DNA from 3 places in the Cytobacillus sp. FSL H8-0458 genome. Region 2 is predicted to be linked to each of the others. Evidence: predicted binding sites of a transcription regulator. Region 2 holds the regulator's gene; each other region holds the start of a gene.
The links. Region 2 encodes LexA, which represses DNA repair genes until DNA is damaged. Its sites were predicted from a motif close to CGAACATATGTTCG; they were not measured.
Positions count from the first base shown of each region.

Region 1: the regulator LexA is predicted to act here: its motif matches at 5,187-5,200, upstream of parE (DNA topoisomerase IV subunit B).
Region 3: the regulator LexA is predicted to act here: its motif matches at 5,044-5,057, upstream of NYE23_RS02465 (Y-family DNA polymerase).

Region 1 covers NZ_JBBOBR010000001.1:2,006,315-2,016,512, forward strand. Annotated here, with positions in the region: gene NYE23_RS09795 (alanine/glycine:cation symporter family protein) at 1-309, opposite strand, end outside; gene parC (DNA topoisomerase IV subunit A) at 650-3,094, opposite strand; gene parE (DNA topoisomerase IV subunit B) at 3,091-5,073, opposite strand; gene NYE23_RS09810 (CoA-binding protein) at 5,390-5,803, opposite strand; gene NYE23_RS09815 (GNAT family N-acetyltransferase) at 5,876-6,736, opposite strand; gene NYE23_RS09820 (5'-deoxyadenosine deaminase) at 6,807-8,144, opposite strand; gene NYE23_RS09825 (M20 family metallopeptidase) at 8,141-9,313, opposite strand; gene NYE23_RS09830 (urea carboxylase-associated family protein) at 9,313-9,936, opposite strand; gene NYE23_RS09835 (cyclase family protein) at 9,957-10,198, opposite strand, start outside.
Region 2 covers NZ_JBBOBR010000001.1:2,333,510-2,343,707, forward strand. Annotated here, with positions in the region: gene NYE23_RS11330 (ABC transporter ATP-binding protein) at 1-349, opposite strand, end outside; gene NYE23_RS11335 (ABC transporter transmembrane domain-containing protein) at 354-2,102, opposite strand; gene NYE23_RS11340 (DUF6376 family protein) at 2,203-2,643, opposite strand; gene NYE23_RS11345 (YneF family protein) at 2,778-2,993, opposite strand; gene sirA (sporulation inhibitor of replication protein SirA) at 3,081-3,518, opposite strand; gene tkt (transketolase) at 3,874-5,880, opposite strand; gene NYE23_RS11360 (DUF896 domain-containing protein) at 6,105-6,338, opposite strand; gene NYE23_RS11365 (YneB family resolvase-like protein) at 6,483-7,130, opposite strand; gene yneA (cell division suppressor protein YneA) at 7,140-7,472, opposite strand; gene lexA (transcriptional repressor LexA) at 7,630-8,253, shown strand; gene NYE23_RS11380 (DUF4257 domain-containing protein) at 8,537-8,821, shown strand; gene glnA (type I glutamate--ammonia ligase) at 8,935-10,198, opposite strand, start outside.
Region 3 covers NZ_JBBOBR010000001.1:499,497-509,694, forward strand. Annotated here, with positions in the region: gene namA (NADPH dehydrogenase NamA) at 1-361, opposite strand, end outside; gene NYE23_RS02445 (glycosyltransferase) at 456-1,595, opposite strand; gene proC (pyrroline-5-carboxylate reductase) at 1,662-2,492, opposite strand; gene NYE23_RS02455 (MBL fold metallo-hydrolase) at 3,156-4,130, shown strand; gene NYE23_RS02460 (SDR family NAD(P)-dependent oxidoreductase) at 4,131-4,925, shown strand; gene NYE23_RS02465 (Y-family DNA polymerase) at 5,188-6,447, shown strand; gene NYE23_RS02470 (YolD-like family protein) at 6,463-6,798, shown strand; gene NYE23_RS02475 (hypothetical protein) at 6,878-7,036, shown strand; gene NYE23_RS02480 (CDGSH iron-sulfur domain-containing protein) at 7,055-7,273, opposite strand; gene NYE23_RS02485 (iron-sulfur cluster biosynthesis family protein) at 7,394-7,720, shown strand; gene NYE23_RS02490 (hypothetical protein) at 7,893-8,429, shown strand; gene NYE23_RS02495 (alpha/beta hydrolase) at 8,475-9,401, opposite strand; gene NYE23_RS02500 (hypothetical protein) at 9,574-9,705, opposite strand; gene NYE23_RS02505 (hydroxymethylglutaryl-CoA lyase) at 9,813-10,198, opposite strand, start outside.

The DNA.
Region 1 (10,198 bases), 330 kb from region 2:
AAGCCACATCCAGAAGACAGCGCCAGGTCCCCCTGCAGCAATCGCAGTTGCTACACCGGCAATATTACCTGTACCAACACGGGAAGCTGCACTAATAGTGAAAGCCTGAAAAGATGATATCCCTCTTTTGCCTTCAGCAGAAACCATTGCTTTATCGCCCAATATTCTGAACATTTCACCAAAAAATCTTAATTGGACAAACCTGCTTTTAAAGCTGAAAAATAAACCAAGAATAATTAATGCGGCAATCAAAATGTACGTCCATAAAAGATCATTTAGAAAGCCTACGATTGTTTCCAATAAAGCCATGCTATTCCCCCTAAACATTTTTATTATCTTGCAAAAACAACACACTCCTTATAATCTATCAAAAGAATTTTTAATAGACAAGTCGAATATTCATTCGCAGGAGAGAATATTCGATAAAAACCTTGCTATTAAGCTGATTAAATTGTATTTCTTCATAAGCCAATTAAATATTTCTAATCGATTTCATTTAAACTAGTATTAATTTTTATACAAATAAACTTTCATAAGAATAACATTATTCAAACTATTTTGGATTCAGTTTTAATTTAAAAAGATGATATACACACAGGAAATTATTAATTCAGCAGACAAAAAAACCCCTGTATAACAGGGGTTAATTCTATTCAGTTGCATTGCCGGCATTTTCTGCTTCAGCCTTCCATATGCATTTTGCTTTTCCACTTTCGGAATCGTCAATGATAAACGATCCATTTGAATAGCGGTCATTAAAACGGATTGCCGAAGCATTAACTGCTTCTATATGGCCTTTTTCTGTTTCAATGTATAAGTCATCTTTACTGCGGACAATTACACACCCAACAATGCGATGAGGGTTTGATTTCAATTCACGAAGCATCACTACACCGCGCTTGGCACGGGAGGTGCGTTCAAATTCAGTCAGCTTCACTTTTTTAATGGAGCCCCGCTGTGTAACAATCACAACAGCCTGTTCTTTTGGGTCCTCTATAAGCTGAGCGCCTGTAACAAAGTCGCCGTCTTTGAGATTGATGCCTTTAACGCCGGCAGCTCTTGCCCCTACAATGCTGACCTCTTCCTCATGGAACCAAAGGCCATATCCCTGGTGGGTCGCAAGGAAAATTTCCTTCGTGCCATCAGTTAAATAAACGTCAAGAACTTCATCATCGCCCTTTACATTGACAGCAACCAGCGGTTTAGAATATCGCTGTGCCTTATATGATTTCAGTTCGGTTTTCTTTACCATGCCGTTCTTCGTCATAAAGAGAAGATATTCTTCCGTCTCAAAATCTTTTACAGGAATTGCCCGGACAATCGATTCATTCCGGTCAATCGGAATGATATTGGCAATATGCTGACCAAGGTCTTTCCAGCGGATATCCGGCAGCTGATGAACAGGGCAGTACAGATAGTTTCCTTTATTCGTAAATACAAGGAGAACATCGGTTGTATTCATATCAAGCTGGGCAATAATTCTGTCTGAATCCTTCATGCCGAAATCCTGTCCGTTAGAAGCGGCAAACGATCTCTGGCTGGTTCGCTTGACATAGCCTTCCTTCGTTACCGTTACAATAACATCTTCACTTGCTACCAGAACTTCAAGATTGATCTTGATTTCCTCGATTTCCGCTTCAATTCTGGTACGGCGTTCATCAGCAAAGCGCTTTTTAACATCCCTTAGCTCTTTTTTTATAACAGAGAGCAGCTTCTTCTCGCTTTCGAGAATAGCTTTAAGCTCGCCGATGAGCTTAGAAAGCTCCTCAGCCTCTGCTCTTAGGGCGGTTATATCTGTATTGGTTAATCGGTATAGCTGCAGGGAAACGATTGCTTCTGCCTGAGGTTCAGTGAACTCAAACTTTGCAATCAGATTATCTTTCGCATCCCGTTTATCTTTAGAAGCGCGGATCGCTGCAATCACTTCATCAAGTATTGACAGAGCTTTCATCAGGCCTTCAACGATATGCTGGCGCGCCTCGGCCTTTTGCAGCTCATACTGGGATCTGCGTGTAACAACTTCTTTACGATGGCCTATATAAGCATCCAGCAGCTCTCTTAACCCCATTAATTTCGGGTGGCGATTGTGGATGGCTACCATATTGAAGTTATATGGGATCTGCAAATCACTGTTTTTGTACAGGTAATGAAGGACCCCTTCAGGATCTGCATCCTTTTTTAACTCGATCACAATACGGAGCCCGGTCCGGTCTGTTTCATCACGGACTTCGGCAATGCCTTCCACTTTCCGGTCAAGGCGGAATTCATCAATCTTCTTAACCAGATTTGCTTTATTCACTTCATATGGAATCTCAGTGATGACGATCTGTTTTTTTCCTCCGCGCAAATCCTCAAATTCAGCCTTACCGCGGACAATGATTTTGCCTCTTCCTGTTTCATAAGCTTTTTTTATTCCATCGACTCCCTGGATAATGCCACCAGTAGGGAAGTCCGGGCCCTTAATATGCTCCATCAGATCATCTATGGAACAATCAGGCTTATCCATCCGTAAAATAACACCATCAATTATCTCATTCAGATGATGGGGCGGAATATCAGTTGCATATCCCGCAGAAATGCCTGTCGAGCCGTTGACAAGCAAATTCGGATAAACTGCCGGCAAAACGGTTGGCTCATTGGACGTGTCATCAAAGTTCGGGATAAATTCAACCGTTCTTTTCTCAATATCTCTCAGCAATTCGGAAGAAAGGGGAGATAAACGGGCTTCTGTATAACGCATGGCTGCTGGGGGATCTCCATCGATGCTCCCATTATTGCCATGCATTTCCACAAGAAGGTTACGGACCTTCCAATCCTGGCTCATCCGCACCATCGCGTCATAAACTGAAGTATCGCCATGCGGATGATAATTGCCGATTACATTCCCGACTGTTTTAGCGGACTTTCTGAAGCCCTTTTCATGTGTGTTTCCTTCTACGTGCATGGCATAAAGAATCCGTCTTTGAACGGGCTTTAGCCCATCACGTGCATCAGGAAGGGCACGATCCTGAATAATATATTTACTATAACGCCCAAAGCGGTCGCCTAATACGTCTTCAAGAGGAAGGTCCCGGAATTTTTCAGCAGAACTCATGAGTCAACACCCTCCTCCTCTAGTACTGAAATATTTTCATTTTCAAGTATGCTTCCATCTTCTTCAAGGCCGAATGCCACATTCGATTCAATCCATTTGCGGCGGGGTTCAACCTTATCGCCCATCAAGGTGGTCACACGGCGTTCAGCTCTGGCTGCATCATCAATTTTAACGCGGATCAATGTGCGCGACTCCGGGTCCATAGTTGTCTCCCATAGCTGGTCGGCGTTCATCTCCCCAAGCCCTTTGTAGCGCTGAAGCATATAGCCTTTACCCACTTTTTTAATGGTATCCTGAAGATCATCATCACTCCATGCATACTCAATCACTTCTTTTTTGCCTGACCCCCTGCTGACTTTATATAAAGGAGGCAGCGCAATGAATACCTTTCCCGCTTCAAGCAGCGGTTTCATATACCTGTAAAAGAACGTGAGCAGGAGCACCTGGATATGCGCCCCATCAGTGTCGGCATCTGTCATGATGATCACCTTATCATAGTTGACATCTTCCAGATTAAAATCCGCGCCAACGCCTGCCCCAACTGCATGGATAATGGTATTGATTTCTTCATTTTTAAAAATATCCGCAAGCTTTGCTTTTTCTGTATTGATTACTTTACCTCTAAGCGGAAGTACAGCCTGAAAACGCCTGTCCCTTCCCTGCTTGGCAGACCCCCCGGCAGAATCACCCTCAACGAGATATAATTCATTTCTTTGAGGGTTCCGCGATTGTGCAGGAGTCAGTTTTCCGGAAAGCATTGCTTCCGATTTTTTCCGCTTTTTCCCGCTTCTTGCTTCCTCACGTGCTTTGCGGGCCGCTTCTCTTGCCTGGAAAGCTTTTATCGCCTTTTTAATTAACAGAGAGCTTGTCTCCGGGTTTTCTTCAAGGAAATAAGACAAATGCTCAGAAACAACTGAATCAACAGCAGATCGTGCTTCACTGGTCCCCAGTTTGCCTTTCGTCTGGCCCTCAAACTGCAGAAGCTCTTCAGGAACACGAACAGAGATGATCGCCGTGAATCCTTCACGCAGATCCGCTCCATCCAGGTTTTTATCCTTTTCCTTCAGAAGATTCACTTTGCGGGCATATTCGTTAAAAGCCCTAGTCATCGCAGTTTTGCTCCCAGCCTCATGCGTACCGCCGTCCTTTGTGCGGACGTTGTTGACGAATGAAAGGACATTTTCCGAGTAACCATCATTGAATTGAAAAGCAAAATCCACTTCAATCCCATTGCTTTCGCCTTCAAAGCTTACGACAGGGTGCAGAACATCCTTTTCTTCATTTAAATATCCTACAAATGCTTCTATGCCGTTTTCATAGTGAAAAACGTCATGAAAATCATTACGCTCATCTATAATTTCTATTTTCATTCCTTTTAAAAGGAAAGCAGATTCACGAAGACGCTCGCAAAGCGTTTCGTAATTATATGTGGTTGTCGAAAAAATCGACGGATCCGGCTTAAAATGAATGGTAGTCCCTGATTGATTTGTCTTTCCGGTCTTTTCCAGTGTAGTCACCGGCTTGCCGCCCAGCTCGAAACGCTGTTCATATACAAAGCCGTCACGTTTAATTTTAACCACAAGCCATTCGGAAAGGGCGTTGACGACAGATGCACCAACACCATGAAGCCCGCCGCTCGTCTTATAGCCTCCCTGGCCAAACTTTCCCCCTGCATGAAGGACAGTTAATATGACTTCCGGAGTCGGCTTGCCCATTCTATGCATACCTGTAGGCATTCCGCGTCCTTTATCTTGTACACTAATTGAATTATCTTTATGTATTCTGACAATGATATGATCCCCGTAACCTGCCAGTGCTTCATCGACAGCATTATCGACAATCTCATATACAAGATGGTGCAAACCCCTTGCATCCGTACTTCCAATGTACATCCCAGGGCGTTTTCTAACCGCTTCAAGCCCTTCGAGTACCTGTATGGCATCATCATTGTAGTCAAAAGCTTCCTGATTTCTTGCCACGAACATACCCCTTTCATTTCCTGCAAAAACACTTGCCGCCGAAAATCGCGGCATTGGAACACCATATAAGAATTCGGCTGTACAGCCAATTTTCTTTGTGAAAAAACAATGTTCGAACAGGTGTTCTGTATTTATATTTTACCATATAAATTAGGATGGTCTATGCTTTATTTTATCTATTTATTTGGTTTTGGCAAATAAGATCTTGAGATTTAAGAGATTTATCATGATTATTTCCGTTACACGAACCCTTTATTTACAGGGATTCTATAAAAAATAAAAAACATGAGATCTTATAGAGACCTCATGCTTTAGTTTACTTCGTCAGAGCATGTTCAACTTTAATGCAGCGGTCCATGATGACAATGTACCCTTTTTCTTTTAGAAAATCATATGCTTCCTGGTTCGCCACTCCAAGCTGAGCCCAGAAGATATCAGCATCTATTTCAGCAAATTCCCGCGCGATTTCCGGAAGAAATTCAGATCGCCTGAATACATTAACGATATCCACATGCCCCTTGATGTCTTTAAGACTCGGCACTGCCTTTACACCAAGTACTTCATCAACAGACGGATTAACCGGAATGATTTCATATCCAGCTTTTTGCATCGCCTCTGATACCATGTAGGATGTACGTTCAGGATTTCCGCTTAATCCTACAACAGCAATCCGCTTTGCCTTCTTTAGAAGCACACCGATTTCGTCCCTGCTTGGGTTTTCAATAGCCATTTTGTACCCTCCTATTTTATCTGGTTACTTATATATTACCTAAAAACATAAGAGCACACTAACTTATTGCTCTTATTCCCGAATATCGAGCTTATAAAAATTCAATGATCTCTCAACTTTAAACCCTGCTTTTTTATAAATAGACAGCGCTTTCCCGTTTGCTGTTCCTGCACATAGCTTAATGCTTTTGGCTCCACTATTCGCAAAAAGATCATGAATCGCCATTTCAAGCAAATTCCGACCAATCCCCTTCTTGCGCTTATTGGGATCCACACCAAAGAATTCAATGCTTCCTTCTTTTTCTTCACGATTGTATTCTGCATATAAATAGCCATTTAATCCATCAGCATCAAGACATGTATAGACTTTATGATCATCATTCATTCTTTCGATAATCTCTTTTCCTGAAAAATATGTTTGAGGAAATAAGGCATCGTGCAAATGAATAAATTCACTATGAAAGTGAATCGGCAATAAACTGACCTTTCTTAAACTATTGCTTGAATTATCTTTCAGTTCCATGTATGTATGAGCCGATTGCAGCATGAATCCGTTTTCTGATGCAAACTCGGCAGCAGTACGGTTGGATGCATCAGCAAATAAAAAGTATGTATGCAGCTTTCCTTCAAAATAATGGAGTGCTTTTTCCCATAGTAGTCGCATAAACTCATTTTCCTGTACAAAAGGTCCCCATAACTCCGCTGTCCCTTTATTAAGATCGGCATCTGCACCCAGAAAACCAGCAAGAGCATCACCCTCCCGGACAATAAACGCAGCTGATTCGGCATCACGATTCATTTCTTCCAGACTTTGATAAATATCGTTTTGACTGGTCCCCAAATACCCTATATGACACTCTGGCAAAGCGTTCATTTCTGCAATAAACTCAGATGCCTGCATGAGATTTGCATGATCTAAAATTTCGGATTTCACAACATCACACCCCTTTACCGTATTTTACCATAAAAAAACCGGCTGATTTGCTTTCAGCCGAAATAGAAGATTAATAAACTGCTGTCTCTAATCTTTTGAGCAGCCTTTTTATACTGTAGTTCGCTTCTTTTAAAACCATTTCTTTATCGACTGTGTTCAGCTTCCGATTTTCCATCACAATTTTACCGTTGACGATGGTAGATTCTACATCTGCACGTGTGGCTGAATAGACTATTCTCGAGATAGTATCGATATCAAATGACGGATATACGTGAAAATCATTCAGATTAAGGATAGCAAGGTCTGCTTTCTTTCCGGGCTCCAGACTTCCGATTTCCTGTTCCATTCCGACTGCCTTCGCTCCGCCGATCGTCGCCATTCTGAAGACGGTTCTCGCATTCATTGCTGTTGGTCCGTGCACAGGCTTCTGAATGATGGCAGCCAATCTCATTTCATTGAACATATCCAGATTGTTATTGCAGGGAGCCCCATCAGCCCCCAAACTGACAAAAGCCTGCTGATCCAATAATGATGGAATCTCTGCCACACCAGATGCCAGCTTTAGATTGGATCCCGGACAATGGCTGACCTTTACGCCCCGCTCTTTGATGATTCTTTTTTCTTCTTCATTAAGCCAAACGCAATGGGCCAGTATCAGCCTTTCATTTGCAAGCCCAATGCTGTCCAGATAGACTACATTCCGCATGCCAAGTTCCCTTTCAACAAGGAGAATTTCACTGGCATTTTCGGATGCATGAGTATGGACCCTTACGTTGTATTGTGCAGAGAGATCCCTGACATTTGTCAGCAATTCCTCTGTGCAGGAAACGACAAATCGGGGACAGAAGGCATATTGTATGCGTCCGTTATCACGGTTATGCCATCTTTCAAGGAGATCCACGCTTTGCTGGATGGATTTGGAGGTATTTTCTCTTAACGGAACAGGGACCTCATCCCCTTTATCCATCATAACCTTTCCGGCAAGTGCCCGTATGCCGCTCTCGGCAATGGCCTGAAAGGCATATTCGGTATGATTAACGGTTTCCATGTCCACTACAGTTGTTGTTCCGCTCTGGAGCAATTCGCCAATTCCGAGCATCGCAGAGTAATAGATGGACTCTTCATCATGTGATGCCTCAAGCGGCCAGATCTTCTGCTTCAGCCAATCAAGAAGCTCCAAATCATCAGCCTGCCCGCGGAATAATGTCTGGCACAGATGGATATGTGTCTGAATAAAGCCTGGAATGACCGTCTTTCCGGTGGCATCGATTACTTTATCCGCTTTATGTGTTAAATTCTGTCCAATTTCGGCAATGCGGTCATCTACAATAAATAAATCTCCGAAAATGATTTCTTCAGAGGCATTCATTGTAATAATTTCAGCGTTTTTTATCAGGATACTGCTCAATTTCTTCCTCTCCCTCGCATTGGACTGCCTTCTGCCGGCTCCAGCTTTCCATATGACATTATAAGCTGTTTGTAAAATTGAATGGAGCGCTGAAATGCCGCCAGACTAACCCACTCATTTGGCTGATGCGCGAGCTTTTCATCACCCGGACCATAAATCAGGGTAGGAATTTCACTCCTTGGATTAAGTACGGCACCGTCTGTATAGTAGGACACCCCGTAATGGTCCGCTTCCGATTCGCCCTTTACCATCTGCGCAATTTGAATAATGTCCCGAGCAGGATCAGTTAAGATAGATGGACGGTCAAGAAGGGTTTCAACCCTGTATTTATAAATTTCTCCCTGATCCAATAGAACATCCAGTTTGGATTTTAGCTTGTTTATGAAATGGGAATGGGATTGAGGGGGAACTGTTCTAATATCTGCTCTGATAGTGCATTTATCAGGAATCACATTGGTCTGCACTCCGCCTTCAATCATGGTAACAGCCAGGCTGCTTTGTCCGAGGGGCTTCTTTTCTGTCTTCCATTCAATTTTCATCTCATTCAATACACGGATTATTTTCATTATATGATCTACTGCATTGATTCCCTGTTCCGGCATCGACCCGTGAGAGGTTTTTCCATAAGCTGTGATTTCAAGCCAAAGGGCTCCCTTATGGCCAATCACAATTTTTTCATTTGTCGGTTCGGCAATGACAAGTGCATCGATTTTTCGGCTATCATTTTCTTTTAAAAAAACCCTGGCACCGCAGCTGTCAACTTCTTCCCCGGCTGTTGCCAGAAAGGTAACGTCTGCAGGTAGATCAGTATTGGTGAGATACAGCTCCTCCAATGCCAGGAACATTGCTGCAAGGCCGCTTTTCATATCAGAAGCTCCTCTGCCATAAATCCGGCCATTTGCGATTTCCCCTGAAAAAGGGGAGTGTACCCATTCTCCTGTTCCTGGTGAAACCGTATCCATATGGCCGCATAAGAATAGCTGTTTACCGATTTTTCCGGGAAGCGTAACTTCAAAATTGCTTCGGGTCCCATCAAGCATGGTCACTTTAAACGGCAGACCATTTTGCTTGCATCTGTTAATAAAAGCTTCAGTCACTAAATGCTCGTTTCCGGGCGGATTGGAGCTGTCAATTTGGAGCAGATGCTGAAGAAACTGAATATCATTCATTAATCTGCCTCCATAATTTGCATTTTAATAGGGGTCACTTTAAACCCATTAACAGGCGCCATGTCCTGGGAACACGTGGTACAGGCAATGACCACATCGCACAGTGCTTTCAGCCTTATGTAATCGCCAGGCTTGGAAAGAGGTTCTGCAATGACATAATCCCCGGCATCATCAAGGACATTATTCATAAAGATATTAATGGGATCCGGAATAACCGAAGGATGGATATTATACTTTTTCAATGCATCCGCAATATTATCATGGCAATTAGGGTGGTCCTCTTTGTCGAAATCAACTTTGTAGCGGTAATAATCACATGCCGGAAAGAAGAAATCATGTTTACCAACAGTATCTTCCAACAGCTGCATTAGCGGACGGCGGCGGTTGCTGTAAAGCCAGTCTCCCGTTTTAAGCCGTATGCTGCTTAGTGAAGCCCGCATATGGACAGGTGAAACATGTTCCCCGGGATCTTCATAGTTAAAGCAGACAAAGTCCCCAACCTGTTTTCCTTCCATATCAATAATAATCAGCTCTTCCCCTTTGTGAATCAGTGCGCTTCTTCCTTCATACGGCGGGATAATAATTTCGTCCCTGATCTTGCCTCTGTTAAAAACCTCTTTCATTTGATCACCAGCCTTTGTTGTTATTCAATGAAAACTGCAACCGCGCGAATCGGAGATCCCGTTCCTTTCCGAATTCTGAGCGGGAGTCCGAAATAAAGAAACCGCATGCCTGCGATCTGGTCGAGATTGCAGAGATTTTCCGTATTGGTTATTCCGTATTCACGGCAAATAAGATGTCCGGAGTACTTTGCATCATCCGGATGGTCAATGGCCGGGGCATCGATGCCTATATTGACCGCACCTTTTTCAGCCAGCCATTTTG
Region 2 (10,198 bases):
CCAGTGACTGTACCTTTGAAAAAACATCCACACGCAGCTGCTGAATGATTTTCAGCGCGATTTCCTGAAATTTGAGCAGCTGAAAATAGGATACCAGCACATTCATGATCTGAATGCCCAGATAGGCTGCACCGAGGACAAATAATGGCTCAAAAACCAGATTTCCAGTTGTTAAATAATCATCGATAAAAATTTTGACAAGAATCGGACCCAGTATGTCTCCAATCGTTGTTAACAGAAGCAGACTGAAGGCAAGTGTGATTGTTTTCTTATGCGGTTTTGTATAGGAAAGCAACCGGAAAAGGACCTTCCGCTGCTCTTTTCCCTTCATAATCGGTGACTTTTCCATTGTCTTATCCCCCATGCTCTACAAGCTCTTCCAGCTGCTGCCGCAGATACATATTCTTATACCAGCCTTCTTCAGCCATTAGTTCATCATGTGTTCCTCTCTGAACAATTCTTCCTTCATCCAGCACCAATATGAGATTCGCATGCTGAATGGCACTCAGCCGGTGAGCAGTAATAATCGTTGTCTTGCCAGCCCGCTCAGCCCGTAATGAAGTAAGAATCGCTTCCTCAGTTTTGGCATCAACAGCAGAAAGGGAGTCATCTAAAATCAATACTTCCGGATTCATCATAAGTGCTCGCGCAATGGAAATACGCTGCTTCTGCCCTCCGGAAAGGGAGACCCCTCTCTCGCCTGCAACAGTATTATAACCTTCTGTAAATTCGAGAATATCACCATGGATATTGGCCAGTTTCGCAGCCGCATAAATATCTTCAATGTCTGCATCCGGCCTCGTGAAAGCTATATTTTCAGCAACAGCGGCAGAGAACAGGAAGTGCTCCTGCGGGACATATCCAATCGCTTCTCTCAGCTTTCCGATTTTATAGCGGCTGATAGGATGTCCTGCAAAAAGAATTTCCCCTTTATAGCCTTCAAACTCTCGAAACAAAAGCTTCAGAAGTGTGGTTTTGCCCGCACCAGTTTTACCTGCTATGCCGAGAGTCTCTCCTCTTTCCAGTCTAAAATGAATATCCTTTAGCAGCCTTTCCTGTTCACCCGGATAGGCGAACTCCTCAATCTTGTACTCAATATCACCGCTTGGAACTTCATTGATGCCAGTCTCATCATCCTTTATATCGATTTCTTCTGCAAGAAGAGCAGAAACTCGATCAAAAGAGGCCCGGCCTCTCTCGACAATGTTGAACAGCCAGCCAAAAGCCAGCATTGGCCAAATCAGGAGACCCAAGTATGTTGTAAATGAAACCAGCTGCCCGATTGTCAGCTCTCCTGCAATAACATATCTTGATCCAAATGCAATAGACAGGAAGAAAGAAATCCCTACAATAATGCTGATCGTCGGATCAAACAAAGAATCAACCTTAGCAACAGAAATGTTCTTTTGCACTACATCTTCAGACTGCCTGCGAAAATCTTCAATATCTTCTTTTTCCTGGCCGAATGTTTTAATCACTTTAATTCCTGAAACACTTTCCTGAGTTTTGTCATTCAGTGAAGAAAAAGCCTCCTGTGCTTTGTGGAACCGCTTATGAAGGAGTGTTCCGTACCAGCTCGTGAGAAGTGCCATGAAGGGCATAGGAATCAAACAGATTAGCGTCAGCTTCCAGCTGATAGTTGCCGCCATGGCAATGATAACGAAGCCGCCTGTTGCCATCGAATCGACAAAAGTGAGGACCCCGGCTCCTGCTGTCTGCTGAATTGCCTGCAGATCATTTGTCGCATGGGCCATTAAATCCCCCACCCGCTTTTTCTGGTAGAAGGACTGTGACATATTCGTAAAATGCTGATAAAGTCTGTTGCGCAGGAGTTTGGACAGCTTTACTGCTGAACCGAAAATCATAATCCGCCAGTAATAGCGGAGCACATACATCATGAGGGCAACAACAGCAAGAAGTCCAATCCACATTAATAATGCTTTTGCAGTCAGCTCGCCATTTTTAATCGAATCAACAACCATTCCAACTACCTTTGGAGGTACCAGCTGCAGCAGCGCCACAAATAACAGCAGAATAATTCCGTTTACATAAGCCTTCTTCTCCTGTTTAAAAAACCACATTAAATCCAAAAAGACCTTCATACCCCATCCTCCGAAATCCATAATAGCTTAAATAGTTTATCAAATATTGAGAAAATAAGGAAGATTTTTCCCACAATAAAAAAGCACCCGGATGGATGCTTTATTGCCCTAATGCTTCTATGCGGTTTATCAGGCTTGTGGCCTCATTAATCGTAGTGAACAGCTCTGAATTTTCCAGCTGATCCAATGCAAGGCTGCCTCTCTCTAATACTTTATTGATCTCTGCCAGAAGTGCTTCATTCTGGATCACAAGTTCCTGATGAATATCCTCTGCCAAGGTTGGGATGTCCTGAATGGCGATAAATTCTTCAACTTCCTGCTTAAGTGTCAACAATCTGTCTTCAAGTTCCTGCTCCATTGCCGGATCTGCTGCCGCATCCTGAATCATTTGAGGCGCCTCTTCGGCAAAGTCGCTTAATGTATTGATATGCTCAGTCGCTACATTAACATAGTCAATGGAATTATTCACTTCACCCAGAACGGAACAGCCGCTTAAAAACATGGAAACGGTAAGGAACCCTATTAGAATTACTTTTTTCATTTGCTCGTTCCTTTCATGATTTGTCATAGTATATATACGGTCTGTTTCAAAGAAGGTTTCATTTTGAAAATAAAAAAACCACCTTTCTGTTATTGTAACAGAAAAGTGGTTTCCGATGGGATTCTTGTCCCTGATTACTTGCCAGTCTGCTTGTTCATGGCATTCATCATTTGGTTGATCTTCTTTTGAGATGGCTTCATGCCCATTTGCATCATCATCATTTTAAGCATTTGTTCATTAATTGGCGGATTTTTCTCAAGGTAGCTCATCATATATTTTCGAGCAATGAAAAATCCTAGTGCTACACCGGCAAGAAGCGCCAGTACACCAACTAGAATGTACATACCCATACTAACTTCCTCCTTCATGTTGTCTATCATACAGTGTACTAGACCAAAGGTTATTATACAATATTTGCTTCAGTTTTTCTCTTAATTTTAGACGAATTTTCTCTCTTTTATCGGTTTTAGCCACCCATAGCGCTTATGCTGGAGGTCAACAGCCAGAAAGGAAGACTCGCTTTTTCGCAGCACTTCGAAAAAAACTGTCTCTGCCTCATAGCTGCCGGCCGCTTCTAAAACCAGGCTCCGTTCAAAAACTTCAAGCTTTGCTCTGCTTCTCTTGCTCATCTCTATATAGTATGCACTTTTTTCTATGATAAAGTCCTTTTTTCGCTGCAGCTGCTGGTGGATATATTTATGCACTTTCAAACCCGGGATTGGCTTAGTCACAAAATCAATTTGCTTCGATAGAATAGACTTCATTTCACCTGACGAACGCTCATACTCTTCAAACAACTGAAAAAACATCCGCTCTCTGCCAAAATAATGGGACGCAAATTCATCTTCTATTAAATACAATTGATAAGCTCTCATCTGGCCCCTCCTTCCGGGACAATCCATTTCTTTCAATTATAAGTAAACGATTTTAAGGAATGTGTCTGAAGATGTTAAAAACTTTCACTAATTTTGTCGAAAGCGAAGAATTCAGTTGATTATGAGGATTCTTGGTGGAAGAACATCTGTTGTTTGATTCTTTTACAAATATTCACTATTGCATATTCCCCGATTTGATTAATCGTAATCTTGTTTTTTGATGACGGCTTGCTTTGTGGCGACCTTTTCTTTTCCTTCCGCTTCCTTTTGGGCTGCATAGTCCTTCTAAGCTCACCCCTATCTTTAATGGTATAAAAAAAGGGAGAGCTTCTCAGCTCTCCCTTCCCGGTTATCATTATCCCTGCAGCAATGCTTTCACGCGTGCTACAACGTTGTCTACTGTGAATCCGTATTCTTCCATAATTTTTTCACCTGGTGCAGATGCGCCGAAGGTATCGATGGCAAGAACATCGCCTTCGTCTCCCGCATAGCGGTGCCAGCCAAGTGAAGATCCCATTTCAATGGCAAGACGTTTCTTGACTGTCTTAGGAATCACGCTTTCTTTGTACTCTTTTGTTTGTGCTTCAAAGCGGTCCCAGGCAGGCATGCTTACTACAGATGCATGGATGCCTTCGCCCTCAAGCGCTTTTTGAGCTTCAACTGCGAGGCTGACTTCTGATCCTGCAGCAAGCAATAATACATCCGCATTGCTGTTGGAGGCTGGTGAAACAACATAAGCACCTTTTTGTACACCTTCGTATGCCTCTGAATCCGTTCCTTTTAAGGTAGGAAGGTTTTGACGGGTCAATACTAATGCAGTTGGCTTGTTTGTTGATTCAATTGCTGTTTTCCAGGCAGCTGCTGTTTCGTTTCCGTCAGCAGGGCGGACAACAGATAGGTTTGGCATTGCACGCAATGCAGCAAGCTGTTCTACAGGCTCATGCGTTGGGCCGTCTTCACCGACAGCGATACTGTCATGTGTGAATACATACGTTACAGGCAGGTTCATAAGAGCAGCCAGACGAATTGCCGGGCGAAGGTAATCAGAGAACACGAAGAATGTTCCGCCGAATACTTTTAATCCGCCGTGAAGCGCCATTCCATTCAAAGCAGCGCCCATTGCAAATTCACGTACACCGAACCAGATGTTGCGGCCATCAAATGATTCAGCCGTAAAGTCACCCGTTCCTTTTATCATTGTTTTGTTGGAGCCTGCAAGGTCAGCAGAACCGCCAAAGAATGAAGGCAGGTTCTGAGCGATAGCATTTAGCACTTCTCCGGAAGAAGCGCGGCTTGCAAGGCTCTTTCCTTCTTCATAAACTGGGATGTCTTTATCCCAGCCTTCAGTAAGCTCACCATTGATCGCCTGCTCCAGCTGTTTCCCTAACTCAGGATGAAATTCTTTGTATTGAGCAAAAAGGTCTTCCCATTCCTGCTGCTTTTTCGTACCATTTTCAACAACTTGCTGCTTAAAGTGATCATATACTTCCTGTGGAACATGGAAGTCTTCTTCAAATGTCCATTTATAAGCTTCTTTTGTTAATTTCAATTCATCAGCACCAAGAGGGGCGCCGTGAACATCAGATTTGCCTGATTTGTTTGGAGAACCGTAGCCAATGACTGTTTTCACTTCGATCATTGTCGGGCGGCTTTCATCCTGTTTCGCTTCTTCAATTGCTTTTGCGATATCGTGAAGATCATTGCCGTCTTCTACACGGATGTACTGCCAGCCGTATGACTTGAAGCGCTGTTCAACACTTTCAGAGAAAGACTTATCAAGGTCTCCATCAAGTGAGATATCATTTGAATCATAAAGAACAACCAATCTGCCCAGCTTCAAGTGCCCAGCAAGGGAAGCAGCTTCAGCCGATACGCCTTCCATAAGGTCTCCGTCTCCGCAGATGCTGTATGTATAATGATCAACAACATTGAAGTTGTCTTTATTGTATGTTGCAGCCAGGTGGCGTTCAGCCATCGCCATACCTACAGCCATAGCAATACCTTGTCCTAATGGGCCTGTTGTTGCGTCAACACCAGGTGTATGGCCGAATTCAGGGTGGCCGGGCGTCTTGCTTCCCCACTGTCTAAACTCTTTAATATCATTCATGGAAACATCATAGCCGGAAAGATGAAGAAGGCTGTATAAAAGCATAGAGCCATGTCCGGCAGAAAGGACAAAACGGTCACGATTGAACCATTCTGGATTTTTCGGATTGTGGTTCATGAAGCGTGTCCAAAGTGTATATGCCATTGGAGCAGCTCCCATTGGCATGCCCGGATGGCCGGAGTTCGCCTTTTCAATGGCGTCGATTGATAAAGTACGAATGGAACTGATGGATAGTTCATCTGTGTGATTAAACATTCAATACATCCTTTCGAGTAGTAATTCTTCACTCTTTTAATATTATCGGGTGTCCCTTTTTTTCACAACCAATAGGGTCAGGTAAAGGACAAAAAAAGCCGGTTTGTTACTATATTGACACAAAAAGACCCGGCATATGTAAAAAAAGCGGAGATAGAACAGTAATGCCATCTCCTCTATTAAAAGAAGGAATACAGCACAGTGTATCCCTTGCAATTATAGTATTAGTGAAGGCGGTTTTTATTTTGGAATTCTTTCAGCTTTTTCGGAGTTACATCGTTTCCTTTCGGGTCAACGATTGTAACGCCTTTCAGCGTGTTTAACATACCAGAGCGGAAAGTCTCCAAATACTCTTTGCGCAGCGACGTCTGTTCCTTCGCTTCTGCTTCTGTTAGTCCGGATTCCTTGGCCTTCTTTGCCAGTTCATTAATTCGGGCAAGTTTTTGTTTAGGCAGCATTTATTAAAACTCCTTTATATCAAAAGTTTACCTTTGAATAATTCCGATGGAAGTTTTTATTATACATCAGCTTCAGACATGGAACAATACTGAAACTCAAATGCCATCATACTAAAAATGAGCACTTTTGACAAGAAAAGTGCCCTACTCAGCAAGTGAATCAATATGTTCTTTATACCTTCTATGAACAGTTGCTTTGGAAATATTATAGCCAAACCCCCTAAGCGTAGCAGCAATTTCAGCAAACGTTAACTCGTTTTTCCTCAGCCGGACAATTTCCTCTATTGGCACCTCTATTCTTTCCCTGCCGCCATTTGCTCCCTGATTACTTAGGTTTTTCTCGGGCCTGTATCCTTTATCAACAGCGCGCTGCATGCCGCGTCTGATTTTGATGTTATGCAGCTTTCTCTGATACTCCTCTACCATTCCTACGATGCTCAGCACCATCGAATCTGATTCCGAAAGCTCCAGCTTTCCGTTATTCGAGATGCTGTATAACTGGACTTCTTCTTTAAAGATGCAATGGAGAATCGCAATCTTGGCATTCCCCCTCCCCAGCCTGGTTTCATCCTGGATGAGAACAACCTTAATATCCTTTTTTTTAATTAAGTCTAAAAGTTCCAATATACCGTCTCTCTCAAGGTCGTATCCGCTGGCCTGTTCGCGTATGACCTTGACTACTTCAAAGCTATGCTTTTCTGCCAGGTTCAAAAGCTCTTCTTCCTGTCTTGAAAGGGACGTTTCCTGAGTATCCTTTGTTGTACTAACTCTGCAGTAAATTATTGCTTTCATAACTTCTCCTTATTCGTTAAGGTCTGAACTGGCAAGCTCTTTATATGGCTGGTCATGCAGGGCTTTTACTGGAATAACAATTTCATCACCCGGAAAAATCCTTCCAGCTGCTATCCCATTATTTTGTTCTACCCAATTTATAAATTGATCTGTAGACAGAGAATGCTCAGAAGAAAAATTTTCAGCAATCTTCCATAAAGTATCACCTTCTGCAACAGTGACTTTCACAAACTTTTCCGTATCAGGTGTTTCTATGAGCACGAGCAATATAAAAGATGCTGCCAAGCTTAAAACGAAGAGAATAATAGCATAAGAATATGATTTCCACAATTTGTTCAGCAAAATATACCACCTCGAAAGAATATATGTTCGTATTTATCGATTTCATTATAGACCGAACATTTGTTTTGTGTCAACATAAATTCGAACTTATGTTTGTATCATATGGTAATTGATGCTATAATTGAGACAATAAAAAACACATACGAGGTGCGTATAGATGGTGAAATTATCAAAAAGACAGCAAGATATATTAGAGTTTATAAAAGAAGAAGTTAAATTGAGGGGATATCCCCCTTCAGTAAGGGAAATCGGTGAAGCAGTCGGCCTGGCTTCAAGCTCGACCGTTCACGGTCATCTGGCTAGGCTTGAGAGCAAAGGACTGATCCGGAGAGATCCTACTAAACCACGCGCCATTGAGATTCTAGATTTGGACGAGGCTTCTAACATCCCCAAGGTCAGCGCAGTCAATGTTCCGATCGTCGGTAAAGTAACTGCAGGGCAGCCGATAACGGCAATTGAGAATGTTGAAGAATATTTCCCTCTTCCGGAAAGAATGGCACCTGCTGACGAGCATGTATTCATGCTTGAAATCATGGGCGAAAGTATGATTGAAGCAGGAATCCTTGATGGAGACTATGTAATCGTCAAACAGCAGAGCACTGCCAATAATGGGGATATCGTGGTTGCCATGACAGAGGAAGATGAAGCAACTGTCAAGAGATTCTTTAAAGAAAAAGACTTTATCCGTCTGCAGCCGGAAAACTCGACAATGGAACCAATTATCCTCCGCAATGTTTCTATTCTTGGCAAGGTTATAGGCGTATACCGTCATATGCATTAATAGATGGATTAAAAGCAGGCATCTCTGCCTGCTTTTTGTTTTTTCCAATTTTAAGAAGGTTATCAGTTCCTATTACCTGGTACTATCAGTTAAATCCTACAAAAGTAACTGATACCTTTCTTTTAGCATAATGTTACAGTCATGTATGACTAATTTATTGTTCAGAAAATTCGGTATTTTTATGCATATTATTTTATAGCCACTTTCTATATAATGGTAATACACCGAGAATCAACCTAAGGTCGCTTGTCCAAAATCTCGACTTTAGGAGTGTGAAGTAAAGATGTTTTTGAACATTACCTTCGCTTTGTTGATTGGTGGGCTGGTTGGTGTCGTTGGACATATTCGGAAAGAAGGCAAAATGGTTAAACCCAGAAGGACAAAGAAATTCATCTATCTGGGGGTCTTTGAAGAGGTAATTATGGGGGCTTTAGCGGCTGTTTTTTTGGTCGTATCTTCAGATCCTGACTCTGCCTTAAAGGTAGTTCTTCTGGCGGTGATTGCAGGATTTGGAGGAGATGCATTGCTGACATGTCTCGATTTCTTAAAAATAAGACATAAAGAATAGAGAGATGCAGAGATAGAAATTAGTTAAAACCTCGTTCAATTGAAAACGGGGTTTTTGCATTTTTCATAATAAAAAACCCCTGGCTTTATCAGCCAGGGGTTTTTCATATTTTTTTAGTACATGCTCAGGTACTGCTCGCGCTCCCATGGATGCACTTGCGTACGGAACATATCCCACTCGATTTCTTTCGCTTCAATGAAATGTTCGAAAATGTGGTCGCCAAGAGCAGAAACAATTACCTCATCTCTCTTAAGCTCTTCAAGGGCTGCTGCCAATGTAGGAGGCAGATCCTTGATTCCCTCTTCCTCACGCTCTTCTTTTGTCATGACATAAATATTGCGGTCCACTGGAGCAGGAGGAGTCATTTTATTTTTGATTCCGTCCAGGCCTGCTTTTAATAATACGGCCATAGCAAGGTATGGGTTTGCAGCAGGGTCAACGCTCCGCACCTCAACACGTGTACTTACTCCGCGGGAAGCAGGGATACGGATGAGAGGTGAACGGTTTTGAGCAGACCACGCAACATAGCAAGGTGCTTCATAACCAGGAACCAGACGCTTGTATGAGTTAACGATAGGGTTTGTCACAGCTGTAAATGCAGTTGCATGGTTTACGATACCAGCAATAAAGTGGCGGGCGTCATCACTTAATTGAAGATCGCCGGTTTCATTGAAGAATGCATTTTTGCCCTCCTTGAATAGTGAAACATTGCAGTGCATTCCTGATCCGCTGACACCGAATAATGGCTTCGGCATGAAGGTCGCATGCAAGCCGTGCTTGCGGGCAATCGTTTTAACCACTAGCTTGAATGTCTGAATTTGGTCACAAGCTGTTAAAGCATCCGCATACTTGAAGTCGATTTCATGCTGGCCAGGTGCAACCTCATGGTGGGAAGCTTCAATTTCAAAGCCCATTTCTTCAAGCTCAAGTACGATATCACGGCGGCAGTTTTCGCCAAGATCAGTTGGAGCAAGATCGAAGTATCCGCCATTGTCGTTCAGCTCCAGAGTCGGCTCTCCTGCATGATCAAGCTTAAATAAGAAAAATTCCGGTTCAGGTCCTAAGTTAAAATCAGTGTATCCAAGATCTTCCATTTCTTTAAGGATGCGTTTAAGGTTGCTGCGCGGATCGCCAAGGAATGGAGTTCCATCCGGATTATAGATATCACAAATCAGACGTGCCACTTTGCCTTTTTCCGCAGTCCAAGGAAATACTACCCAAGTATCAAGGTCTGGATATAGATTCATGTCTGACTCTTCAATGCGCACGAAACCTTCGATTGAAGATCCATCAAACATCATTTTGTTATCAAGCGCTTTTTCAAGCTGACTGATTGGAATTTCCACATTCTTAATTGTCCCAAGGATATCCGTAAAC
Region 3 (10,198 bases), 1.8 Mb from region 2:
CTGATGGGGCGAGAATTTCTCCTTCAACAGTCGCTTTTCTGCCGGCATGCGCAAGCTGTATTCCAGATGAAGCACCGTGTTCTTTCACTAGCCCGGTTAATTCCTTCAGGCCTGCGATGTGATCGTCACTCCATATCCCCAGATCCTGAGGAGAAATCCGGCCCTGTGGAGTCACAGCTGTTGCCTCCAGGATAATTAATCCCACCTGCCCGACAGCCCGGCTCGCATAATGAATCCGGTGCCAGTTTTCAACCATTCCGTCTTCATTATGGCTTGAGTACATGCACATCGGTGCCATAACAATTCTGTTTTTAAAGGTGACACCTTTAATTGTAAAAGGTGAAAAGAGCTTCGTTTCCATAATTTCTGCCTCCTTATTTCGCTATCCTAAATATTAAGTATATCAGGCAGTTCCAAAAATGAAAAAGAACATGCATTTAGGAAGGTGTGTGCTTTCAGCGTTTATTCCTCAATTCGCTTAACTTATATAATGTACCTCTCCAGACTATGCCGCCCCGTACAAAGGTTAGAATGCTGGCACGGATTATAGAATAAATAAACAGGAGAGCTGTAATAGGAAATACAGTAAACAGAAGCGGAGAAAATTTGGACATTCTTTTTGTAATGATTGTATAAACACCTGCTATTAAAACAATGTTTGCAAGGCTTAGACTGAAAATCATTTTGTCAGTTGAAAAAATGGAGAAAAAGGGAAGCACCTGAGAAAAGAATGTGCCGGCAATTGCAAATAGCACCATGCTAATACGGTAATGAAGGCCTGCAAAAGTATTTTTCTCCAATCCTTTAAAGGCTTCTATTAAGCTTTCATACCATTCAACTTCAATCAGATCCATCGCCGTTGCAAATTTCTGCCTGAGGCCGTTCTGTTTGATTTTCATTCCAAGCATTAAATCATCATCAGGACGCATTTTTAATGCCTTGTGTGTTCCGATTGCTTCATAGGAATGCCTGGACACCATATTAAATGCCCCAATGCCAACGCCGCTCTTTGAACGTGGATTATTCGCCAGCCATGGGCGTTTATAATAGGAGAAGCCGAAAAGAAAAAAAGCAATGAACGTGTTGAGCCAGAAACTCCTGCCCGTCAAGCTCGGTGCCGCCGTTAAATGATCCAGGTCATTCTTGCTGAAATAATGAACCGCCTTGCTGAAGGCATCCTTTTTAAATAACACATCGGCATCTGTAAACAGAATTAATTCCCCTGATGATTCCATATATCCTTTATAAAGAGCGTGGTTTTTTCCCAGCCATCCGCTAGGGAGGGAATCAATATGAATGCACTTAACCCTTGGATCTTTCTTCTGAATATGGCCCATGATGCTTCCTGTGCTGTCGGCTGAACGGTCATTGACCAATATCCATTCAATGCGCTTATAGCTTTGCCGCAGCTGGGTTTCTAAGCTCTCCGTAAGCTTCGCTTCTTCATTCCTTGCCGCTGTAATAACAGAAAGAAGGGGGCCTTCAGTCATCGTATCGCTATCTTCAAGGCGGTCCAGGCTTTTTAGTCCCAGAACGGCATCAATTAGTACTGCAATCCATACCAGGAGGCTTGCGCTTAATAGAATAATGAGCATTTGCAGGTTTCTCATCCTTTTTTCATAGTTTGCAATAAGACGGCGTTTTATAGGGGATGCCGTCAGCTAAATTTTGACGGTGCTGCTGAAGTTTTGGCCAAGCCGCCTCGATTGGGCTGTCGCTTCCTTGATGCATTCAATGAAAGCTTCCTGCACTCCGTTCGCTTCAAGCACTTTTACGCCTGCTTCAGTGGTGCCGCCAGGGCTTGTTACTTCTTTCCTAAGCTGCTGAGGGTCCTTGGCTGATCGGGCCAGCATTTCGGCTGCCCCGATGAGTGTCTGGATGATGAATTCTTTCGCCATACCCTTTTCGAGCCCGATTTCTTCCGCGCTTTTTTCCATAGCTTCCGCAAGATAGTATATATATGCCGGTCCGCTGCCTGACAGGCCTGTTACAGCATCCAGCTGACTTTCCTCAACAAATGCTGATTTTCCCACTGTATCAAAAATGCCTCTTACTGCTTTCATCTGTTCTCTGTTCACTCTTTCATTAGCCGATAAGGCGCTTGCTGATTTTCCGACTGCTGCTGATGTATTTGGCATGGCTCTTACGACTGGCAGCTTTTTTCCTGCCAAAAATTCAATGCTTTCGATCGAAACGCCGGCGAGAACGGAAATGATCAGCATGTCTTCCTGTAAATAAGGCTTTATGAGATTGATGGCTTCCTGAGCATCTTTTGGCTTCATCGCTAAAATAACAGCGTCAGCCCCGCTTAACAGTTCACTGAGATTATAAGTGGCCTGAACGCCATAGGCTTTTTGCAAGGATTGCAGCTTTTTCCTGCTGCATCGGTTTGTCACCCAAATTTTGCTGCCGGTAATGAGCCGGCTTTCGACGATTCCTGATATTAACGCTTCTGCCATTGATCCTGCTCCTACAATAGCTAATTTTTTCATTTGGTTATTCCTCCTTATTGTTTGCTCTATTTACCGGCTGTTAAAAATAAAAAAGCCTTTCCATCCAGTAAAGGACGAAAAGACTTTGCTTCCGCGGTACCACCTTCATTGCCTTTTCTTTCTTCGTGCAGCATGCCTGCCGCAGCCGCTGTGTTTTTGAAAAGGCATCTCGATCCCGATAACGCCGGGGGTGCGTTTAGGTTTTCCTAACAGCTCATAAGGCAGGTTCAATGGTCAAGTGGACGGTGAAGCCTTTCAGCCGCTCGAGCTTCACTCTCTTTCGCCGTTTTCCATTTACTAATCTTATTCATCGCCATGTTTCTGCTGTACAGAAGTACAGCTTTGATTTATGAAAATCAAATTTTAATTGTGATTATGCAAGAAGACACACTTATTTGTCAAGCGGTATTTTTCAAAAGATTATTAATATTGCATAAAAGTTATGTGAAAATAATGACAATTACTAAAAAGAACGGTACACTTATTTTTATATATGTAAATTTCTAAATTATGTTATTGAATTCCGTTAATATGTGTGTATGGCAAATGCTGATATTTAAGGGAATAACAGAACAGTTTTACTTAAAGGAAGCATGTCTGCGGAAGTATATAGAAAAACAGCTTTATTTTATTTAAATATAGTGATTTTGGGAGGATTGTAACATGGCAAAATGGAAGGATGGAATTGCAAAGCTTATTATCCCGACACCTTTTCCTGTCGGCGACGTTAATGTATATGCAGTAAAAGGGGAAAAGCTGACTCTTGTCGATGCAGGCCCTAAAACGGATGAAGCTTGGGAAGCTTTAAAATCCCAGCTTAAAGAGCTGAATTTAACTCCGGGTGATTTTGAACAGGTTGTTCTCACACATCATCATCCCGATCATGCCGGGCTGCTTGACTTTTTTCCGGACAATCTTGATGTGTTCGGGCACCCGGTTAACCAAAGGTGGCTGTCCCGTACTGACGAATTTCTAAAATTTCATGATGAATTTTACATAAAACTGTTTAATGAATTTGGAATCCCTGAAAGGTATGCTTCCTTTATTAACAAAATGAAAAAAACTTTGCGCTATGCCTGCAATCGTACCCTGACAGGAGAGCTGAAGGAAGGCAGCCAGCCTGAAGGGCTTAACGATTGGGCGGTAATGGAGACCCCCGGGCATGCACAGAGCCATATAGGTTTGTTCAGAGAGAAAGATGGTGTATTCCTTGGAGGAGACCATTTGCTTGCACACATTTCACCTAATCCTATCCTGGAGCCGCCGCTTTCCGGCAATGCGGAAAGGCCGAAGCCGCAGCTTCAGTATAACGAGTCTCTGAAAAAGCTGCGCCAGCTGCCGATATCCCTTTTTTACTCCGGACATGGAGAGGATATTACAAATGTGAATGAGTTAATAAACGAAAGGCTTGGCCGCCAGCATGAGCGGGCGATGAAAGTAAAGGCATGGCTTGAGTCCGAATCGCTTACTGTTTTTGAGGTATGCCGCCGCCTTTTTCCGAAGGTTTATGAGAAGGAGCTTTCCCTGACCATTTCCGAAACAGTCGCACAGCTTGACTATTTGCATTCAATAGGAGAGATTTATATAAATAAAGAGGAGGAAGCATTCTTGTATTCCGCATCAAAAGAGGTGGTTTGATTGTCAGACAGATTAAAAAATAAAAATGTGATTATCACCGGTGCATCAGGCGGAATCGGGGCGCAAATGGCCGTCCTTTGTGCCGAGAGGGGAGCAAATCTTGTCCTTCTTGCCCGCCGCCTTGACAAATTGCAGGAGCTGCAGGCAGACTTGCGGAAGCGTTATTCAGTTGATGTTCATGTGCAGAAGCTTGATGTTTCGGACACTGACGAAGTTTCGGCTGTTTTTTCAGAGATCATTGCCCGGTTTGGTCACATAGACGTTCTTGTGAATAACGCGGGTTTCGGTGTTTTCAGGGAGGCGCATGAAGCAAAAGTTGAAGAAATAAAGGGAATGTTTGATGTAAACGTTGTTGGCTTAATGGCCTGCACGAGCATGGTGCTGCCAGTGATGAGGAAACAGAGGAGCGGCCATATTATTAATATCGCTTCACAGGCCGGCAAAATGGCCACACCGAAATCGAGTGTCTATTCCGCCACCAAACATGCGGTTCTTGGCTATACAAACAGCCTTCGGATGGAGCTTACTGACAGCAATGTGTTTGTGACGGCAGTTAACCCCGGACCGATTGAAACCAATTTCTTTACTATTGCAGATGAAAAGGGCACATACGTGAAAAATGTAAGCAAATATATGCTTAAGCCCGAATACGTGGCCCTCAAGGTAGTCAATGCCATGCTACGGCCTGTCAGGGAAATCAACCTTCCGCGGTGGATGAATGCGGGGAGCATTATCTATGCCCTTTTTCCAGGACTGTTCGAAAAAATTGGAAAACGCGCATTCAATCAAAAATAAGAAGCTCAGAAGCTGCAGCCAAATGCCTGCAGCTTCTTTTGTTTTTGGCTGGTGAGGCGTCTGTCCCGGGGAGAAAGAACCACTTTTAAGAAAAACCGCGTAAAATTTCCATTGAAACCGAACGCATATTCGCTTAATATAATGGGTATACATATACAGAACAGATGTTCTTGCGATATATATTTTTTCTCAGAGGGGCTATGCAGCATAGAAGCTGATAAGCAGCGCCTTACGCTTTTTTTTGAAGGAGGATGTCGAAGTCATGGTTGATTACAGCTCAATGCCGAACAATCAAATTTTGTGTGTTGATATGAAGAGCTTTTATGCAAGCTGTTCTGCTGTCATGCTTGGTCTGGATCCTCTTGACTGCTATCTTGTAATTGCCGGGAATGTGGAACGGAAGGGGAGCGTTGTTCTGGCGGCCTCTCCACGAATGAAAAAAGAGTTTGGAATAAAGACAGGGTCCCGTCTTTTTGAGGTCCCCAATGATTCGCGCATTCGAGTTGAGGAGCCGAAAATGGCGACTTATTTAAGAATCTCCACTGAAATCACCAGAGTGTTTAACCGATATGTCCCCAAGGAAGCCATCCATACGTACAGTGTCGATGAAAGCTTTATAAAAGTAGACGGCGCAGTGCATCTCTGGGGTGATGCCCAGACGATTGCCTGGAAAATAAAAGATGATATTGAACGGGAATTTCAGCTTCCCTGTGCCATAGGAATAGGGCCTAATTTGCTAATGTCAAAGCTGTGCCTGGACCTTGAGGCGAAAAAAAAGGGAGTTGCACAATGGACGTATGGAGATGTAAAAACAAAGTTGTGGAATATATCGCCGTTACGGGAAATGTGGGGCATCGGCCGCCGTGTTGAAAAGACATTGAATGGAATGGGGATTTTTACAGTCGGCCAGCTTGCCCGCTATGATCTGGCTAAGCTCGAGAAGAAGTTTGGGATTATGGGCAATCAGCTCTATCACCATGCATGGGGTATTGATTTGTCGGAAATAGGCGCGCCGATTATGGCAGGGCAGATCAGCTTCGGCAAAAGCCAGATTTTACTGAGGGATTACAAAGAGGAAAAGGAAATTAAGCATGTGGTCCTTGAGATGTGTGAAGAAGTGGCAAGAAGGGCCCGCAGCCACCGCAAAGCCGGCAGAACCATCAGCTTTGGTCTTGGCTACAGCCAGGATGAATTCGGAGGGGGGTTTTACCGCTCCAGGACAGTTGATCAGCCAACCAATATTACGATGGATCTTTATCGGGTCTGCCTCGAGCTTTTTGACGAGAATTATGAGGGGAAAACAGTACGGCAGATTTCCATTTCCCTCGGCAATATTACGGATGACTGCGAAATGCAGCTGAGTCTGTTCGACTCGGATGGCTGGAAAAAAAGGGAGCTCGGCTATACTGTCGACCGGATCCGCTCCAAGTTTGGAGGAGGAGCTCTTCTGAGAGCCGTCTCTTATACAGGCGCAGGAACCGCCAAACACCGTGCGACATTGGTTGGCGGCCATAAAATGTAAAAGGAGGGTCAGCTTATGATTCGCGATCGGGGCAGAATTAAATGGACTTCCATGATGCTGCCGGAACATGTAAAGCTCTTAAGAGACTGGGCAAAGGAAGACACATACGAGCAAAAGCGGGAATTGGATGAGCAGAAGCTTGAATATATGAATGAAATTCTTTCGGAAGCAATGGAATTTCAAAAAAACGTTACACTTACACATTACAGGGGCAGAAATTATGAACTGGTTATCGGGAGCATTCATTATTGGGATGACTTTGGCCAAAAGCTTCATGTTGTTGATCGGTTTGGGGAAATTCACCGTATTTCCATTAACGATATAGCGGATGCGCGGTTCACGGAAGAGTAGTGCTGTCTGAAATGGATGAATTTAAAACGGGTATTTTTGGACGAGGGAAGCACCTTAACAGCAGGGAGGTGTATGAAATATGCCTAGAGGAAAAGAACTGGAACAGCTGCCAATGTCCAATATCGCACCAGGGGCCGGGGAAGACAGTACGGACAGGGACCGGGAACGGCTTCAAGGGATTATACAGAATGAAAGAGCAACACCCGCAAGAATAAAAAATGAAAAAAAACGGGGATGACTGTCCCCGTTTCCACCCTTATTGCTTGTCATCGGAAGCTTTCTCCGCGCGGACACAGGATTGGAAAGTTCCTTTATGAGTGCCATCACAAAATGGGATTTTCAAGGATCTTCCGCAGCGGCAAAGGGAGAAGGTTTTTTTTGTTTCGAATTTATTGCCATCCATATCAATTAACTCTACATCACCTGTTACACGCAGCGATCCATTATCCATTACTTTAATCTGCGCCTTGGACATATCCAATCATCCTTTCTAAAAATCTTTATTAGGCGGCTCAATAGCAGCTGTCTCTTTCAGAAGCAAGTTATGCCTATCTGTGTTAAAATCAGCATATGCAAAGGGAGGTAGTTTTACAACATGGAAATAACATTAACTGAGTTGGCGGCAGAAAAATTATCGGGACGGATTGCCGGCAAAGATGGATTCATAAAGCTAAAGTATGATATAGACGGCTGCGGCTGTGTGGTAAGCGGAGTCGCGGCACTCTGGCTTGTTGAAGAGCTGGATGAAGATGACAGGGAAATCAAAACAAACACCGGCAGCGTATATGTGGAAAAATCCAAGGAAGTATTTTTGGATGAAAGATTAACGATAGACTTTTCAGAGAAGGCAAATTGCTATCAGTTAAAAAGCCCGAATCAGTATTTAAACCCAAGAATGAGCTTTATTGATAAAACAAAATAATAATGAAGTAGCAGACGGCCGCTGAGGGAAGGCGGTCTTTTTAATAGGCTGAGATAGGTAAAAATACCCTTCCAAAATTCTGGAAAATAAGGTTTTAATATATTAGTAAAAGGTTAGATAACAGGATGTTTGTCATTATGGGTGAAGAGAGTGCTGATTGGGGGAGATTTGAATGAAGTGGAAGTTATTTTTTCTGGCGGCAGCTTTCCTGATTTTGTCGGGGTGCAGTACAGCAACAATGGGCCAGGCGATTGATGATGGAATTCCATTCAATGTAAAAGAAGTCTTACATAAAGAAAAGGTAAAAGATGGAGTCATACTGCTGTATTTAACGCAGCAGAATGATGGGCAAAATGAGGTCGAGGCCATGGCAGCTGCCTATTTGAAAGGCAGTGACAAAAAGGGCTGGAAAAATGAGGGCCATAACCATTGGGAGCATTATGAGAATGAACATATGACCGTTTATTCAGATACCTTCTATGATTACGATAAGGAAGGTAATCTGGAAAACAGATTACCAATAATTTTTGGTGAAATTCAAAGCAGAGATATTAAAAAAGTAGAGGTAGCCGGCAAGGCAGAGAAATTCGAAGAAGCGGCTATTATCAAAAAAGAAAACAAACGCTATTATTTTAAAATGGGAGATTTTCATACTGCAAGAGGGCTGTCGGCAGATGGAAAGGAAATCATAAAGAAAAAGAAAAATTAGAAAATCTTATATGAAGCAGCTGGCTTACACTGAAGCCAGCTGCTTCTATTGTGATAAAGTATCTTTGCTGCTGACATACTGCTCCAAAAACTCGTCAATGACTTTTTCATAATCCTCTCTGTTTTCGTTAAAGGATTGGGCATGGATCCCATTGGCAGCAAGGTAAAGTTTTTTAGGGCCTTGTTTCTTTTCATACAAAGCTTCGGACATGGTCGGCAAAATAAAATCATCTTTTTCACTGTGGATAAACAGGATGGGCTTCTTTATATTGTCTATAACGGAAATAGGCGAAACGTCTGCAATGGAGTATTTCTCCCGCATCCGCAGGAATAGATCAGCAACAGGCAAAAAGAGTTTAGCGGGCAGCTTCATCTCGGTTTTTAAACGGTAAGCCAGCTGCTCCTTAAAATCAGAAAAAGGGCAATCGGCAATGTAAAAGTCGGCACCGTCTTCAAGCATTCCCGCATAAAGGAGCATGGTGGCAGCCCCCATGCTTTCACCATGAATGCCGATCTGGATATCGGGGCCTTTTTCCGCTTTAAGCCAATCAACAATTGCTTTTAGATCAAACTTTTCATAATGACCGTAACTTGTCGTCTTTCCCCCGGATTCTCCGTGGCGGCGATGATCATAGATTACAGCGTTAAACCCCCTTTCCAGAAAGAGGTTCATATATTTAATCGAGTTCATTTTATTTTCCGTAACACCGTGTGAAATAATGATATAGCGGCTGTTTTTATGGGGTTCAGCAGCCACGGCTTTTAAGTTATAGCCAAATGGGGAAGGAATAAGCACTTCTCTTTTCGGGAGGCTTTCATACTTGATCAGATCAAGTCTGCCGGACTCCTTCTCCCTTTCTAAAATAAAGTCATCTTCCTTCTTTTTCATAAACATAAGCCTATTTGTAAAATAGACGCCGAGTGATGAAAGAAAGAGAACGATGGAAAATAAATAACGAAAAAACCTTCTCAAACCCATCCCTCCATCTTTTTTCTTTATCGCAGTCAATCACGGGAAATCCCCACTGATTGAAGTTTTACTTTATTTTACCATTCTGGATAAAATTAAAACAGAGATGTGAGCCGGGACAAACTGAAATTTTATGAAGGGCTCGCGGCACAAAAAAAGCCGCTCCTGCGGCGGCTTATTGCTGTGCGTTTTGTCTTTTAGTTGGATGAATCGCCTTTTCCAATTCCTCGGCAGCAATCGTCTGGCTGACTGTATCGGAATTCGGCTTCCCCTTCTGGCTGGATCCTTTATCGCGTTTGTGGCTCATCGGATTATCCCCCTTTTAATGGCTGCAGCTGAACCTGAATTCGACAGATGCTTTCATCTAATAAGATGCGATAAAAAAGGGGGCATTATTCATCGAAAGCTGTAATACTATTGGACAGTTTGAGCATTCAGCCTGAAATAGGTGCTTTCAATCGGCCTGGAAAGATGAGGCTGAACAATTTTTACAGCTTCCATTAATTGATCCAGGTTAACATTGGTTTCAATTCCCATGCGCTCAAGCATATAAACAACATCTTCTGTTGCAGCGTTGCCTGCAGCGCCAGGGGCAAATGGGCATCCGCCAAGTCCGCCGGCGGATGTGTCAAATCGGTCGACACCTGCCTGCATGGCTGCAAAAATATTTGTGAGGGCCATTTTTCTTGTGTCATGGAAGTGAGCAGTCAGCAGAGTATTTGGAAACTCTTCTTTTAAACGGGAAAAAAGCATGTATGATTCATGGGGAGCAGCCATTCCGATCGTATCTGCCACGCTTA